One region of the Serratia sp. CoH_134_PS_4 genome, then DNA from elsewhere that is predicted to be linked to it. Evidence: predicted binding sites of a transcription regulator. Region 1 holds the regulator's gene; the other holds the start of a gene.
What was found. The regulator LexA, encoded in region 1, represses DNA repair genes until DNA is damaged. The targets are predictions, from matches to a motif close to TNCTGTATGTACATACAGNA.
Positions count from the first base shown of each region.

Region 2: the regulator LexA is predicted to act here: its motif matches at 3,867-3,886, upstream of uvrB (excinuclease ABC subunit UvrB).

Region 1 is NZ_JBXWKI010000017.1:47,739-55,849, reverse strand. It holds gene ubiA (4-hydroxybenzoate octaprenyltransferase) at 1-330, shown strand, start outside; gene plsB (glycerol-3-phosphate 1-O-acyltransferase PlsB) at 391-2,859, opposite strand; gene AC2FCQ_RS21525 (diacylglycerol kinase) at 3,009-3,377, shown strand; gene lexA (transcriptional repressor LexA) at 3,499-4,107, shown strand; gene dinF (MATE family efflux transporter DinF) at 4,324-5,664, shown strand; gene AC2FCQ_RS21510 (CsbD family protein) at 5,932-6,141, shown strand; gene zur (zinc uptake transcriptional repressor Zur) at 6,233-6,745, opposite strand; gene AC2FCQ_RS21500 (anti-sigma factor family protein) at 6,923-7,681, opposite strand; gene AC2FCQ_RS21495 (RNA polymerase sigma factor) at 7,678-8,111, opposite strand, start outside.
Region 2 is NZ_JBXWKI010000008.1:34,672-42,782, reverse strand. It holds gene moaA (GTP 3',8-cyclase MoaA) at 1-67, opposite strand, end outside; molybdenum cofactor riboswitch at 54-196, opposite strand; gene yvcK (uridine diphosphate-N-acetylglucosamine-binding protein YvcK) at 457-1,374, shown strand; gene AC2FCQ_RS13965 (VF530 family protein) at 1,379-1,636, opposite strand; gene uvrB (excinuclease ABC subunit UvrB) at 1,744-3,756, opposite strand; gene AC2FCQ_RS13955 (ATP-binding cassette domain-containing protein) at 5,030-5,740, shown strand; gene AC2FCQ_RS13950 (hypothetical protein) at 5,920-7,551, shown strand; gene bioD (dethiobiotin synthase) at 7,609-8,111, opposite strand, start outside.

The sequences.
Region 1 (8,111 bases):
GCTTACGATACAATGTATGCCATGGTCGATCGTGACGATGACCTGAAGATTGGCGTGAAATCCACCGCCATTTTGTTTGGTCGCTACGACAAGCTGATCATCGGATTGCTGCAGTTTGCCACCTTGCTACTGCTGGTGTGGGTGGGGTACCTGGCGCAGTTGAGCGGCGCGTTTTATTGGTCGCTGTTGCTGGCGGGTGCCCTATTTATCCATCAGCAAAAGCAGATTGCCGGTCGCGAACGCGAGGCCTGCTTCAAGGCGTTCCTGGATAATAACTACGTCGGGCTGGTACTGTTTATCGGTATCGCGCTGAGTTATTGGCAGGCTTAACGGGCTACTGGTAATAAAAAAGGCACCCTTGGGTGCCTTTTTCGTTTCCGTATCAACGGATTACTCGTCTTTTTCTTCTGCTTCTTCGAGCGCAACCGACGGTGCGTTGGTTTCCGCTGGCATGCTGACACTCTCAATGGTCAATTTGATTTCTGGGGTGATCAAATCGCTCAGCATGCTATACACCTCCATGGTGTGCTCACGTACGGCATCGCCAATATCGTTGATATAGCCTTCTTCGCGCAGCGTTGCGACCAGGGTTGAGAATACCGCTTTGTCGAAGAACTCCGGTGCGTTGATGCCGTGCAGCACTGACAAACGCTGGGCCATAATCCGACTCTCTTTCTCCAGTGCTCCGCGATTAATGCTTGGATTCGCACTGAGGATAGACATGGTGATGGCATAGCGTTGCAGCGTTTCACGGATACCGGCTGCCAGCAATTGCAATGGCCGGATGCGTGCTGGATTCAGTACCAGAGCGTCACCCTTATCGCAGATCAGTTGCTGACGGATCATTTCGTCGATGAGCGGGCGCAGCACTTCCGCCAGTTGTTCTTTGTCGTTGTGCAAGAACAACTCCGCCTTCAGCATGGGGTAAATCAACCCGATCTGGCGCAGCAGTTCGGTGCGAGAAACCCGGCGGTGATGCATCACGATGGTGGCGATCAGTGAAGGCAATACCAGCAGATGATGGATATTATTGCGGTAATAGGTCATCAGCACTGCCTGCTCGCGCGGCAGAATGATGATATCGCCGATATTATCCTTCTCGACCTCAAACTTATTCATGTTCAGCGCGTGATCCAGCAGCTCATCCGGCGTCTGGGTCGGTACGGTGACATCGCTGGCATAAGGCACGTTGCGCATCAGTTGCAGATAGCATTCCAGCTGTTCTAACAGCTGTTCGCGGGTCAGCGAGCGCTGGCGTGAAGCCAGTAGCGCCGTAGAACACAGGTTCATGGCGTTAGCCGCGGCGGCATTGTTGATACGCACCATGATCTTGGCAGCCAGATCGTTGACCGTCGGCGTTAACCAGCTTGGGCGCTGGGATTCGATCGGGTCAATCGCGTCGCGCCACTGGGGCACATTCTGGTTCAGGTAAGTGGTCAACGGCAGTGGATCACCGAAGTTGACATAACCCTGGCCGAGATTACGCAGCTTGCGCAGACCACGCAGCATCTGCAGCAGGCTCTCTTTTTCTTTGGTCGCGCCACGCAACTCTTTAGCGTAGGTGCCCACCTCCATCACGTGCTCGTAACCGATGTAGATCGGTACCAGTGTGATCGGGCGAGAACCGCCACGCAGCATCGCCTGAATGGTCATCGACAGGGTGCCGGTCTTCGGTTCCAGCAGGCGTCCGGTACGAGAACGGCCACCTTCGACAAAATACTCCACGGAGTAACCGCGGCTAAAGAGTTCGCCGAGGTATTCGCGGAACACCGTCGAATACAGTTTGTTGCCTTTGAACGTCCGGCGGATAAAGAAGGCGCCCAGGCGGCGGAAGATGGGGCCAGCCGGCCAGAAATTAAGGTTAATACCGGCGGCAATGTGCGGCGGCACCAAGCCTTGGTGGTACAGCACATAAGAAAGCAACAGGTAGTCCATATGGCTGCGGTGGCAGGGCACATAGACGATCTCATGACCATCTTGCGCTAACTGGCGCACGCGTTCAGCGTTGGTGACGTTGATGCCTTGATACAGCCGGTTCCAGGTCCAGCTCAACACGCGGTCAGAAAGGCGCACCGTTTCATATGAGAAGTCGGCGGCGATCTCTTCCATCAGTGCAATGGCGTTCTGCTGGGCTTTCTCATGGGAAATTTTCTTGCTGCGTGCTTCGTCTTCGACCGCTTTTTCGATCGCTTTGGACGCCAGCAGTTTGTTGAACAGGTCCTGACGGGCCGGCAGACTTGGGCCAACGGCAGCCAGACGCTGACGCGAGAAGTGCATTCGCGCCACGCGCGCCAGTTTTTGTGCGATGGTTTTGTCCGTGCCGTGTTCAGTCGCCATGCGACGCAGTGAGACGGTGTTGGAGAAACGCACAAAGCTGTCGCGGCCGAGCCACAACACGGCGAAGAACTTCTGTACGCCGTTGAGCAGACGTAGATGTGGCGTGCCGTGGCCTTCGCGGCCTGGGGAGCGACCAAACATCACCGAAACAGGCAGCATCTGAATATCGAGATCCGGATTACTGCGGTGCAGATCCAGATAGTCGTGAAACAGTTTTACTGACTCTTCTTTCGGTGTGTAGTAGCGGAACACGCGCGGGCCGTCGTGAATAAACACGTGGCTAGGCAGCACGGTGCCGTCTATCTCCAGCGGATTGAGAGGATCGGGCAGATCCTGCGCCAGGCACTGGGTGCGCAGCGTCAGTAAATCCGCCTTGGAATTATAAGGTAAAACATACAAAATCGGCCGTGAGGGATCCAACCCTAACTCCGTGACCGGATCTGAAGGGATAACCTTACTTCTTACCAACAATTTAAGTGGTAAATTCAATAGTTTATAATAAATTTTACGCCAACCTGACATAACAACGTGAAGCCTCTTGTTAGCAATGCGTCGCAAGCATACCAGAAACCGGGTAGCAGATCTGTGGTGTTGGAAAACCGAGAGCCGGAAGCATTTCCTGGCCTAGACTCTTTAATTATGACTTACCTCTGTGAAAGGCACTAAAAAACATGGCAAACCAAGCAACCGGCCTGACCCGTATTATTAAAGCCGCCGGCTACTCTTATAAAGGCTTTTCCGCTGCCTGGCAGCATGAAGCGGCGTTCCGCCAAGAACTGGTCGCCACCGTGCTGGCTATCATACTGGCGATTTGGCTGGACGTGGGTGCGATAGCGCGCATTTTATTGATCGGATCGGTGCTGCTGGTGATGATCGTCGAGATGCTCAACAGCGCGATAGAAGCGATTGTCGATCGGGTTGGCACTGAACATCATGAGCTTTCGGGCCGGTCCAAGGATATGGGGTCGGCAGCAGTTTCACTGGCGATTATTTTGGCGTTGTTTGTCTGGGGCTCGGTGCTCTGGCAACACTTTGCCTGAATGGGGTGGCCCTGTTGCGACGTGGGTCGCTAATCCCTGATTTTTATTCATTCTTCGGTTCCCAAGCCGCACTTACCTGTATATACTCACAGCAAGACTGTATAAACAAACAGGGGGCGGAATGAAAGCACTAACTACCAGACAGCAAGAGGTCTATGATCTGATTCGCGATCATATTTCGTCCACTGGCATGCCGCCAACGCGCGCCGAAATCGCCATGCGTCTGGGGTTCCGCTCGCCAAATGCTGCAGAAGAACACCTGAAAGCATTGGCGCGTAAAGGCGTCATCGAGATCGTCTCTGGTGCATCGCGCGGCATTCGTTTGCTGATGGAAGATGAAGAAGGTTTACCGTTGATCGGTCGTGTTGCCGCCGGTGAGCCACTGTTGGCGCAGCAGCATATCGAAGGGCACTACAAAGTGGATCCTTCCTTGTTCAAGCCAAGTGCGGATTTCTTGCTGCGGGTCAACGGTATGTCGATGCGTGATATCGGTATTCTCGACGGCGATCTGCTGGCGGTACATAAAACTCAGGACGTGCGTAACGGCCAGGTCGTTGTGGCGCGTATTGAAGACGAAGTTACAGTTAAGCGTCTGAAAAAACACGGAAATGTTGTTGAGTTATTGCCGGAAAACAGCGAGTTCCAACCGATTGTGGTTGATCTGCGCCAGCAGAATTTCACCATTGAAGGCCTGGCGGTCGGTGTGATCCGCAATGGCGACTGGGTTTAATCCTCACGCCTACACATCGTCCTCTGATTTAAGTCGCCCCAGTTCTGGGGCGATGTCATATCTGATTCACTATATACCCTATAGCTTTCAAGTTGCAGCTAGGCGGCCAACTCGCTCATCCCCAGGCGCTTACTCAGGTAAGTAACTGGGGTGAGCGAGTGCAGATAACAACGCTGCAACTTGAAAGATGACGGGTATACACGGGAACATTCCACTATGCGCCTGCTTTCCGCCTTCACCAGCGATACCGATAAAGCCTTGTGGCGCCTCGCGCTACCGATGATCTTTTCCAATATCACCGTGCCGCTGCTTGGGTTGGTCGATACCGCAGTGATAGGTCACCTCGACAGCCCTGTTTATTTGGGGGGCGTGGCGGTCGGGGCGATGGCGACCAGCTTCCTGTTTATGTTGTTGCTGTTTTTGCGCATGAGTACCACCGGATTGACGGCACAGGCGCTGGGCGCACAAAACCCACAGGGATTGGCACGTGCCTTTATGCAGCCGCTGTTGCTGGCAGTATTGGCCGGCGTCGTTATCGTGTTGCTGCGCCATCCGTTGATCGATCTGGCGCTGCAGATTGTTGGCGGTGACGATGCGGTGCTGAAGCAGGCACGGTTGTTCCTTGAGATCCGTTGGCTGAGCGCGCCGGCAGCGCTGGCAAATATGGTGATCTTGGGTTGGCTGCTTGGCGTGCAATACGTGCGGGCGCCGGTCATCCTACTGATAGTCGGTAATGTGTTGAATATCGTTCTGGATATCTGGTTGGTCATGGGGCTGGGCTGGAATGTGCAAGGTGCCGCGACGGCGACCGCCGTCTCTGAGTACGCTACGCTGCTGCTGGGTTTATGGCTGTCCTGGCGAGTGATGCGCATACGCGGTATTTCTGTTCCGATGTTGCGCCATGCCTGGCGCGGTAATCTGCGGCGTTTGCTTGCGTTGAACCGCGATATCATGTTGCGTTCACTGTTGCTGCAATTGTGCTTTGCATCCTTGACTATCTTCGGCGCCAGGCTTGGCGGTGACGTAGTGGCAGTAAACGCGGTACTGATGAATTTGCTGACCTTTACCGCCTATGCACTGGATGGTTTTGCCTATGCGGTAGAAGCGCATTCTGGTCATGCTTATGGTGCCAGAGATGACAGTCAATTGCGTAAGGTGTGGCGCGCGGCTTGCCGGCAGGCCTGTTTGGTGGCGTTAGCCTTTGGTGTGGTTTATGCCTTTGCCGGGCAGCAAATCATTGCGGCGTTGACCTCGTTGCCAGAACTGCGTGCGATGGCGAATGACTATTTACCTTGGCAGGTGGTGCTACCGCTGGTTGGGGTGTGGTGCTATTTGCTGGATGGCATGTTCATTGGTGCGACTCGCGGTGCAGAAATGCGTAACAGCATGGCCGTGGCGGCTGCGGGTTACGGTTTGACGCTGCTGACCGTGCCTGTCTTGGGCAATCATGGATTGTGGTTGGCGCTGGCGGTCTTTCTTGCGCTGCGCGGTATCGCGCTTGGGTGGATTTGGCACCGTCACAGGCTGCGTGGCAGCTGGTTTTCAGCAGCACAATGACGATAGCCTTTCTTGCAAATACATAAATTTTAATTATGTGTTTGTTTGTATTTTGTTACATATTCTCGTCGGTTAGCCAAGTCGTGTAGTAAGTTGTTTGTTGGCGTTTTTTTCTTATTTTCAATTTAAAAATGGATTTTAATTCTGGTTTTTATTTGTTTTCCGCTATCTGCATCTATAATTAATCGTGCGGCTGGCAATATAAACGGGGCATATCCTCAGCCAGCAGTAGTTAAAACTGACTCACCACAGGTTAACGGAGATACTATGAACAAAGATCAAGCCGACGGTAACTGGAAGCAGTTTAAAGGGAAAGTGAAAGAAAAATGGGGCAAGCTGACCGATGACGACCTGACGGTCATCGAAGGGAAACGCGAGCAGCTTGTCGGTAAAATCCAGGAGCGCTACGGCTACCAGAAAGAGGCGGCCGAGAAAGAAGTGAAGTCTTGGGAAGATCATAACAAATATCGCTGGTAGCGCGATGGGCCGCAGCGGATGCGGCCGAAAGTCTGGCGCCTTCCCCTTGGTGCCAGGCATGCAGACACAAGGAGGTGCCTGCTAACCCTGTCTATTTCTTCTTGATGGCAATGCTATGGTCGTGTTCGCCGCAATCATGTTTGCTGTCGCAAGCTTCTACCTCAACGCAAGCGGCGCACAGGCCGTGTGCTTCCACTACGCTGTGACGCAGGACAAACCCCGACTCTTTGGCCAGTTTTTGCAGCGTATCTTCAACCCCTTCAGTTGTGCGCTCTGTCACCTGACCGCAACGATCACAGATAAACAGCGCGGAAGTGTGCATAGGTTGTTCGAAGTGATGACACAGCACGTAGCTGTTGGCTGACTCGACCCGGTGAATGAAGCCTTGTTCCAACAGGAAGTCCAGCGCGCGGTAAACCGTTGGCGGTTTGGCCTGGGGTTCGGCAACGCGCAGTAAATCGAGCAGGTCATAAGCGCTGATGGCACCGGGCTGTTGTGCCATCAGGCGTAACACTTCCAGCCGCTGCGGTGTCAGTCGCACATTGCGTTGCTGACAGAGTTGTTCAGCCTGCGCCAGCAGCTTTTCCTGGGTGTTTGAGTTCATGGCAAATTTCCCGGTACGTAAAAAAGCCGATTTTAACATGGTTCAGCCAAATCGCCGAGAGTCGGCCCCTTTTCCTCTGATATGGCGCGTTAATTGCCCGGTTGACCGCGTGTTGCGCGCCAGAAATGTGACGCTATTCACAACTTACTCATCAGTGGGCGGGAGGGCGCAAGGGGGTCAGGTTGATAAAGCGTGTTGCAAGTGGGCTGCTAACGCGGTCATTTCACCCGTTGGATTATGGCCAATCAGCATAAAGGCATGGTTGCCATCGGCCCAATAGACGACGTTCATGCCTTGGCGGCGTTCGCTTTCGGCCGGTTGTTGTTGGCCCGTCTGCTGGATAATGCATAGTGCCAGTGCGCCATATTGCGTATCCAGCCAGGTCAATTGCGCGATGCGTCGATCGTCGTAGGCCAACACGCGGGCGTTTTTCAGTTCGGCACCCTTCAACACCAGTTTTTGTGCCGGAAGGCTAATACCCAGTCGATCGCCGGTTTGTTGTAATTGAGCGACAATCTGCGTGGCCGATTCGTCGGCACCTGCCAGCGTTTCCGGCGTGTACAGCGCCATATATTGGGCGACCAAGCCACGCCAGTTGTCCTCTGGCTGATTAAACTGCAGATAGACGCGATCGCCTGCGATCCCGAGCGCCAAGAAGCCGACGGCCGCAGCGATGAGACCGCGACGGCTGATGCCCGTTTGCGGGGTAGCGACGGTGAGTGGCCATGCCTCACTTAACTGTTGCACTGGGGCCTCATCAAGCAAAGGGGCGAATGCTTGCTTAAAGGGCAGGTTACTGCGCGCCAGCAACGTCAAACGCTCAGCCAACGCAGGTTCTCCAGCCAAGCGTTGCTCCAGTTGCAGGCGTTGTTGTGGGTCTAACTGATTGTCCAGATAGGCGACCAGTAGTTCATCCGCAGCATAGGTTGAGCTCATGATTGTCCTCCTTTTGCCTGCGGTGAGCGGGTTTGCAGCATGCTGTCGTTCGCCAACCTCAGTCGCGCTGCCGCCAGGCGACTCATTATGGTACCAATGGGTACACCTAACACTTCAGCGGCCTCACGGTAAGAAAGCTCTTCGACGTACACCAAAAACAGCGTATTGCGCTGTGCCTCCGGCAGTTGGTTGACCCGCTGCATCACTTCATTAGCCCAGATAGGCTGCTCGCTGTTTTCCGCACCGGCCAGTTCGTCGACGTCGACAAAACCTTGTCCCTGGCGGATATGTTGAGCGCGGATCTCGTTAAGCCAAATGGAGTGAAGGATTGCAAATAACCAGCGATCCATACGCGTGCCGACAGCAAACTGCGCGGCGCGTTCGAGGGCGCGTACGCAGGTGGCTTGCACCAAGTCATCGGCAATATCCC
Region 2 (8,111 bases), on a different contig from region 1:
CGTCGGTAATCGACAGGCGCAAGTAATAGAACTTACGCTCATAAGCATCAATGAGTTGCGGCACCATAACACCTTCCAAAGTCGGGAGGCGCGAGCGTTTCCACTCTGCACCCTGGTGGCTAACTTCGCCACGGCCAAAGCGCCATATCATCCGCGAGAACAACGTAGGCCCAGAGGCTAGGAGTTTTGGTTTCAGTTCCTACTGATTGAGTAGCCGGAACGAAACCGTGGTTTTCATCAGAATTCTAGCGCTAAACAAACTGGATAGCCAACGCGCAATTTCGCTATATAATTGTGTATACAGCGATTTTAAGCGGCTCCAAATCTGATAAACCATGATAAACGCCCTTTACGCAGACGAATTGACCGGAATCACGTGAATCACACTCTTTTTCGCGTTTTTGCGCCAAATCCGCTACTTTATGCGGGCAGTTAAGCCCCTTTGTAAGGAAATTTATGCGTAATCGTACCCTGGCCGACCTCGATCGGGTGGTGGCATTAGGTGGTGGCCATGGCCTGGGCCGCGTAATGTCTTCCCTGTCGTCTTTAGGATCCCGTTTAACCGGTATTGTCACCACCACCGATAACGGCGGCTCAACCGGCCGTATCCGACGTTCAGAAGGCGGCATCGCCTGGGGCGACACCCGTAACTGCCTCAATCAGTTGATCACGGAACCGAGCGTGGCTTCCGCCATGTTTGAATATCGTTTCAGCGGCAATGGTGAGCTCTCGGGACACAACCTCGGTAACCTGATGCTGAAGGCATTGGATCACCTCAGCGTTCGCCCACTGGAAGCGATCAATCTGGTGCGAAGCTTACTGAAGGTAGATGCAGCCCTGATCCCGATGTCCGAGCAGCCCGTGGATCTGATGGCGCACGACCACGAAGGCAACCATGTCTACGGTGAAGTGAATGTCGATCAGCTGACCGACATGCCGCAAGAGTTGATGCTGTCACCGCGCGTCAACGCGACGCGCGAAGCGTTGGATGCCATTGCACAGGCCGATGTGATTCTGATCGGGCCAGGTAGCTTCCTGACCAGCCTGATGCCCCTGCTGCTGCTTGATGACCTCACGCAGGCCTTGCGCCGCAGCAGCGCCAATATGATTTATATCGGTAACCTGGGACGGGAACTGAGCGTCGCGGCTGCAGCCTTGACGCTGAAAAATAAGCTGGAACTGATGGAAGAGAAGATTGGTCGCCAGATGATCGACGCGCTGATTGTCGGCCCCTCGGTGGATGCCAGTGAAGTGCAAGATCGCGTGGTGATCAAACAACCGCTGGAAGCGACCGATATCCCCTACCGCCACGATCGTCAATTGCTGCGCCAGGCGCTGGATCAGGCGTTGATCGAATTAGGCACCCGCGCCTAAGCACTTACTTGCCGCCACGCAACCACGGGTTATCGCTGGCGGCTTTTTCGATCATGTCGATGTAAAGATCTTCCACCTGCTTGCGCGCCCAAGGGGTACGACGCAAAAACTTGAGGCTGGACTTAATGCTGGGATCACTGCTGAAGCAGTTGATGCGAATGCGTTCAGCCAGCCCCGACCAACCGTAGCTCTCCACCAGTTTATTCAGAAGTTGTTCCAGAGTGACGCCGTGCAGCGGGTCTTTGGACTGGTGTTCGGTCATGATCGGTAGCTCGTTGTAGTGAATTGGCCGCACACCATAATCAGCTTTGGCGGGAGCGACAAGGACTTTATGTTTGGCAGCGCCGCGCTCCGCGGCGCCCCAACCGGTCACGAAATAGCGATAAACTGCTCGCGCAGCTGGTGAATCTCGTCGCGCAAGCCCGCCGCCTGTTCGAACTCAAGGTTCTGTGCGTGGGTGTACATCTGCGCTTCCAGCTCGCGGATTTTTTGATCCAGCGCTTTCGGCGTGAGGTTCTGGTATTGCTCGGTATTTTCCGCCGCCTTGCCCTTCCCTCGGCCTTTACCGCGATTACCCGGTTTGCCCAGCTGCAGAATATCGGAAATTTTCTTGTTCAGGCCCTGTGGCACAATGCCGTTTTCTTCGTTGAACGCCTGCTGTTTGGCGCGGCGGCGTTCAGTCTCGCCGATCGCCCTGGCCATTGAGTCGGTAATTCTGTCGCCGTAAAGAATCGCCTTGCCGTTCAGGTTACGCGCCGCACGGCCAATGGTCTGGATTAACGAACGTTCAGAACGCAGGAAGCCTTCTTTATCGGCGTCCAAAATCGCCACCAGTGACACCTCAGGCATGTCCAACCCCTCACGCAGTAAGTTGATACCCACCAGCACATCAAACTCGCCCAGGCGCAGGTCACGAATGATTTCGACACGTTCTACGGTATCAATGTCCGAATGCAGGTAACGTACGCGCTCACCGTGTTCTTCCAGGTATTCCGTCAGGTCTTCCGCCATGCGTTTGGTCAAGGTGGTGACCAACACGCGTTCGTTGATCGCCACCCGCTTACGGATCTCGGAAAGCAGGTCATCCACCTGCGTCGTCACAGGCCGCACTTCTATCTGAGGATCCAGTAGCCCAGTCGGCCGCACAACCTGATCGATGATGTCATCACCGGATTTCTCCAGCTCATACTTGCCTGGCGTAGCTGACACATAAATCGTCTGCGGAGCCAGTGCTTCAAATTCTTCAAAACGCAGCGGGCGGTTGTCCAGTGCCGAAGGCAGACGGAAACCGTATTCGACCAAGGTTTCCTTACGCGAACGGTCGCCCTTGAACATGGCCCCGATTTGCGGAATGGTGACGTGGGATTCGTCGACCACCAGCAGGCCATCCGCCGGTAAATAATCAAACAGCGTTGGGGGCGGCTCGCCTTCTCCACGCCCTGACAGATAGCGCGAGTAGTTTTCAATGCCGGAGCAATAGCCCAGTTCGTTCATCATCTCCAGATCAAACTGGGTGCGTTGCGTCAAACGTTGTTCTTCCAGCAGCTTATTGTTGGCCAGCAACACCTTTCGCCGCTCGGCCAGATCCACTTTGATCTCTTCCATCGCCTGCAGGATCCGCTCACGCGGCGTCACGTAGTGCGACTTTGGATAAATGGTAAAGCGCTGCACTATCTGCTCGATCTGCCCGGTCAAGGGATCAAACAGCGAAAGCCGTTCAACTTCTTCGTCAAACAGCTCAATGCGCAGCGCCAACTCGTCTGATTCAGCCGGGAAAATATCGATCACCTCGCCACGTACGCGGAAAGTTGCACGCTGGAAGGCCTGATCGTTACGGGTATATTGCAGCTCTGCCAAGCGGCGCAGAATCGAACGCTGATCGATAATCATGCCTTTGGTCAAATGCAGCATCATCTTCAGGTACAGATCCGGATCGCCCAAGCCGTAGATCGCGGACACCGACGCCACCACGATAACGTCACGACGCTCCAGCAACGCTTTAGTCGCAGAAAGGCGCATTTGTTCGATGTGTTCATTCACCGCGGCGTCTTTCTCAATAAACGTGTCGGAACTCGGGACGTAGGCTTCGGGTTGGTAGTAGTCGTAGTAAGAAACAAAATACTCGACCGCATTCTCGGGAAAGAACTCTTTCATCTCGCCGTAAAGCTGTGCCGCCAGCGTTTTGTTGGGTGCCAGCACCATGGTTGGCCGGTTCAGATCGGCGATCACATTGGCGATAGTGAAGGTCTTACCCGAACCGGTAACGCCCAACAGCGTCTGGTGAGCCAGGCCGTCTTCCAGGCCCTCTTCCAGCTTACTGATGGCTTGCGGCTGATCGCCGGCCGGTTTGAAATCAGAATGCAGTTTGAAAATTTTACTCATTGACTCGGCTACCCTGTGGAGATGTGCGCGCTCAGGCGGCCATAGAGCTGATGCTCGATGAATGGCCTCTAATTATGGAAAGCCCCGGCGATTTTCGCCAGTGCCTATGATACTGGATATAAAACCAGCTTCAAGCGATTCGTCTGTTTTGCGTGCGTCAAACCAGGCGGAATGCACCGGCAGGGTTACAGCGGCGTGACATTTTTATTGTCAATAACAGATTTATCCCCAAAATCCGCCACGAATTAACTTATTGATAGCACTGCGGTGAAAAATCATACATAGAGACTTCATCAATACATTGGCCGCTTGATTTTAGTTAATTTATTGATAAATAACTAATTTATAAAAAAGACGAGATTGCGGACAAAGCGAACAGAACCCGCGTCAGCTCTCGCTTCAAACCGCTTTTCTAAATCTAATGCACAAGGTTATCCACAGGAATAGTGGATAACTCTCACCGCCCCGCCAGCGACGGGAGTTGCAGAAAGAACGCTTTTTGCCATTTCTCATTGCCTGAACGGCTTTTTTAGTTATTTTTTCACAGAAATATCGCTTTGTTTATGCCGATTAATGCTAAAAAGCCCCATTGCCAAAAACAGATTTATCTCATTGTTGCCGTCACCTGTTGCATCTTTCCACAACCGCCGAAACAGCTTGCACCATAACCATTCTGCAGAGCACTGGAAGAGTGCAAAAATCGTCCGCGTTAACTTTCCCCCGCTTTTCTCACTTGTTCAACACCCTTGCCTTAGCCCGGCCAGCCGTTAACAAGGCAATAACAATCCCTCATTTTTAACTGATTTTAAAAGTTGGCCCATAGCTTGCATTACCTTTGCATACCCAATAACTACCGGGATAAATATCCACTAATGAACGGGGAAGTGATCGGCTATCCGTTCACTCAAAAGGCAGCACGAAATAGCCATCATTTGCGTGTAAAAAACAAAAGAACGCTGATAAACAGCTATTAGCCACCATTTTTGGCTCCCTATTGCTGATTTAAGCCTGAACCTAACTACCTAATTAAAGGTAGCTTAACAGCATTTTATTCTGGACATTAAGACACTCGGGAAAGAAACCGCAAACGCGGAAACGGCAACAAGGATTGGAAAAAACAAGGAAGTAGAGAGTTCGATTAACGTTCCTGCGCCGGTCGTCCTGTCGCACTACCCGGTGCGAACAGCGCGGCCCGTTGAGGGGACGTTCCGCCAGCGCCCCAAGGGGGCGTACATCCACGAGTGGAATACAGGTCTTTGAGGAGAAATGCCAAATGTTGAGTTTAAGGGCAGTAAATCAGTTCTACGGCCAAAATCACACCCTTTGGGACATCAATCTTGAGCTGCAACGCGGCCAATGTACGGTGCTGATTGGCCGTAACGGCGTGGGAAAAACCACATTGGTCAACTGTATTATGGGTCACTTGCCTGTCGTCAGTGGCAGCATGACCTGGCAATTGGCCGGCGAACCTCCGCAGAATCTATTACAGCAACCGGTTGAAACCCGAGCCGCTCTGGGAATCAGCTATGTACCCCAGGGCCGGCAGATCTTTTCTCAACTCAGCGTAGAAGAAAATCTGCAGGTAGCACTCATGGCCGGCCGCGATAAGACCCGCCGTATTCCGCCATTGATTTACGCCCTGTTCCCCAACCTGCGGGAAATGCGCAGTCGCCGCGCCGGCGACTTAGGCGACGGTGAACAACAACAGCTGGCGATTGGCCGTGCCCTGGTACTGGAACCCGAGTTACTGATACTCGATGAACCCACTCACGGCGTTCAGCCGACGATCGCTGGCGACATCGCTAACGTGATTCGTAAACTTAACCGCGAACTGGGTATGACTATCCTGTTAGTCGAGCACAAACTGCCGTTTGTTCGTCGCGTAGCGGATCGTTTTTGCCTCATGGATCAGGGACGCAGTGTGGCAGATGGCACACTGGAACAGTTGGATGAGGAATTGATCAATGCCTATTTGGCAGTGTGACAGGCGGGGCGTGAAATATTTCGCCCCACTTCTTATTGAAGATCGAGAACGGGTGCTTTGCTAAGGACACCCGCTGTTGTACCAACACTGACAGAACCATGCCGTCTGGCGACTGCCAAGCCTTCCCTTCATATTCAACGGGTTTTCACACCATTTAAACTTGAATTGAGGGTTAGACCATGGCTGATAATGACGCACAATTTATTCAATATAGCGATCTGGACAATAAGCACTGGACGTTAAAAGAACGCCTCGATGTGGAAGGCATTTACGTCAAGTCACGTGACGAACTGATCAAAGCGCAAACCTTCATTAAAGACACATTAAAAAGACCAGCAATCGTCAAATTCACTGCGCCCTTTGAGGAATGGGTCGCGCCCAAGACCGATATCGACGTAGGCTTCGTTTATATCGACGGTAATGGCGTAAAAATTACCACTAATATTCCAGGTGGTACTGAAAGCGATCACAACTACTTTATGCGTTGCTACGCAACGTCTCTCGCATTGGATAATGGGATCCCCATTCGTCCAGCACCTATCCTGAAAAACTTTACTGTCAAAGGAATAGGAGCAAAACAACCCGAAGTGGAGGGTCAGCCTCCAGTGTATAATTTTATTGATGGGATCATTTTTCAATCACCGGAAAGTTTGCTGGGAAACTTCGCCGTAAGCAGCGTTTATATTTCCGGTTTTTATTACGGCATGTATTTTGGTACCAACGCCTATATTGGACATCACTATGCCTGTGAGATCGTCCGCTGCTTTGAATGCGTACATATGCCACACGCTGACTCTGGGGCTAAAAACTTTGGGGAAGGTATCAATTTCTTTGGCGGTACCCTTGGTAATTCGCAAGGGCTTGCTATCGGCAACCAGAATCCTAACGGTGCATTTCGTTTCTTTGGAACATCAATAGATTACGCCAGTGCCATTGTGAATGTGAAAGCCGGCAGCGTCGAATTGCACGGCTGTCATATCGAGTTCAACAATGAAAACAGCCTAATCACAGATATCCCATTCCGCTGTAGTGCTAACCAGAATGCTTCATTACTCATTCAAGGTGGAGAGATCATCACGCTGAAAGGCTCTTTGCCTCAAGACTATTGTTTCTACGCCGAAACGGGTAGCAGCGGAATCATTGTCGAAAACGTTAAATTCTATGGGGTAAGAACCCTGACCGGTCGTTATTTCGGCGGCACCGGCGACTTCGTGATTAGCAATAGCCGTCTCGACGGCGGCGGCGCGGGTGCCGGTATTCAAACCTTGACCACGGAGAACAATAACAAAATAAAGGACGGCAATTTTTCATTTACCACCAAACCCTTTGGCTGGGAAGTCTCCGGCGGTAATATCAACGATCCTTTCACTTCAGATGCCATTACTCTCGCCATCGAATCAGGGGCAGGCATTAACGGCAGCAATGCACTAAAAGTGACCAAACTGGGCAATACCAATTCCAGGGCGGGCGTGCAGTTGGTTGTTCCCGTTTCGCAATATGAACAACTCGGTGCCTGTTTTACGATGAAAATACTGAATGGCGGCACCAGCAATATCTATAGCTCACTCCAGTATGCCTGCATTCAGGAAACGGAAGGCAACGGCGTATCAATCATCGCCAAATCGGATACCGCCGCCTGGGACGGCACGCTCAGGGTCACTGACTATGCCGAGTTCAAAGAGTATCGTTTTAACAGCAACAGACGAAAAGTGCCGGTTTGGGCAACCCATGTCATCTTGTCTTTCAATTTGTATGCGTTAGCGAAAAACGGGGTGCTTTACCTCGATAATGCTTGCATCACCGCCATGTAAAACAGTAAATCAGGTTATCTCCGTCCATGGCGAGTCCATGGACGGAGGATTTAACACTCAAAGGGATAAAACGCTCAAATCCAGGTAATGCCCCAACGCTTGTCGTTCAGGTTCAGGCAGATGTGGGATCTCGCCCAATAACGGTGCAGGCAACCTGCGGCGCAGCGTAGTCAGATATTCTTGATGCCGGCGGCCCGGCGCACTGACGTCATTGGCAATCCAGCCGACCAGCGACAGCCCTGCCTGCTGAATCGCCTGCGCGGTCAGCATTGCATGGTTAATGCAGCCCAGTTTAATACCCACCACCAAAATCACCGGCAGCTGTTCCTGCTGTACCCAGTCCGCAAAGGTATATTGCTCGCAAAGTGGTGTAAACCAGCCCCCTGCCCCTTCCGTTAGCAGCCAGTCTGCTTTCTGTTCCAAATGACGTAATCCAGCAGAAAGCTGCGCCAGTTCGATCGGTCGGCCTTCATCAGCGCTGACAATATGCGGTGACGTCGGTTCGGCAAAAACGTAAGGGTTCACTTCGTGGTAGCTCAGCGCCACCGCACTGTTAGCCT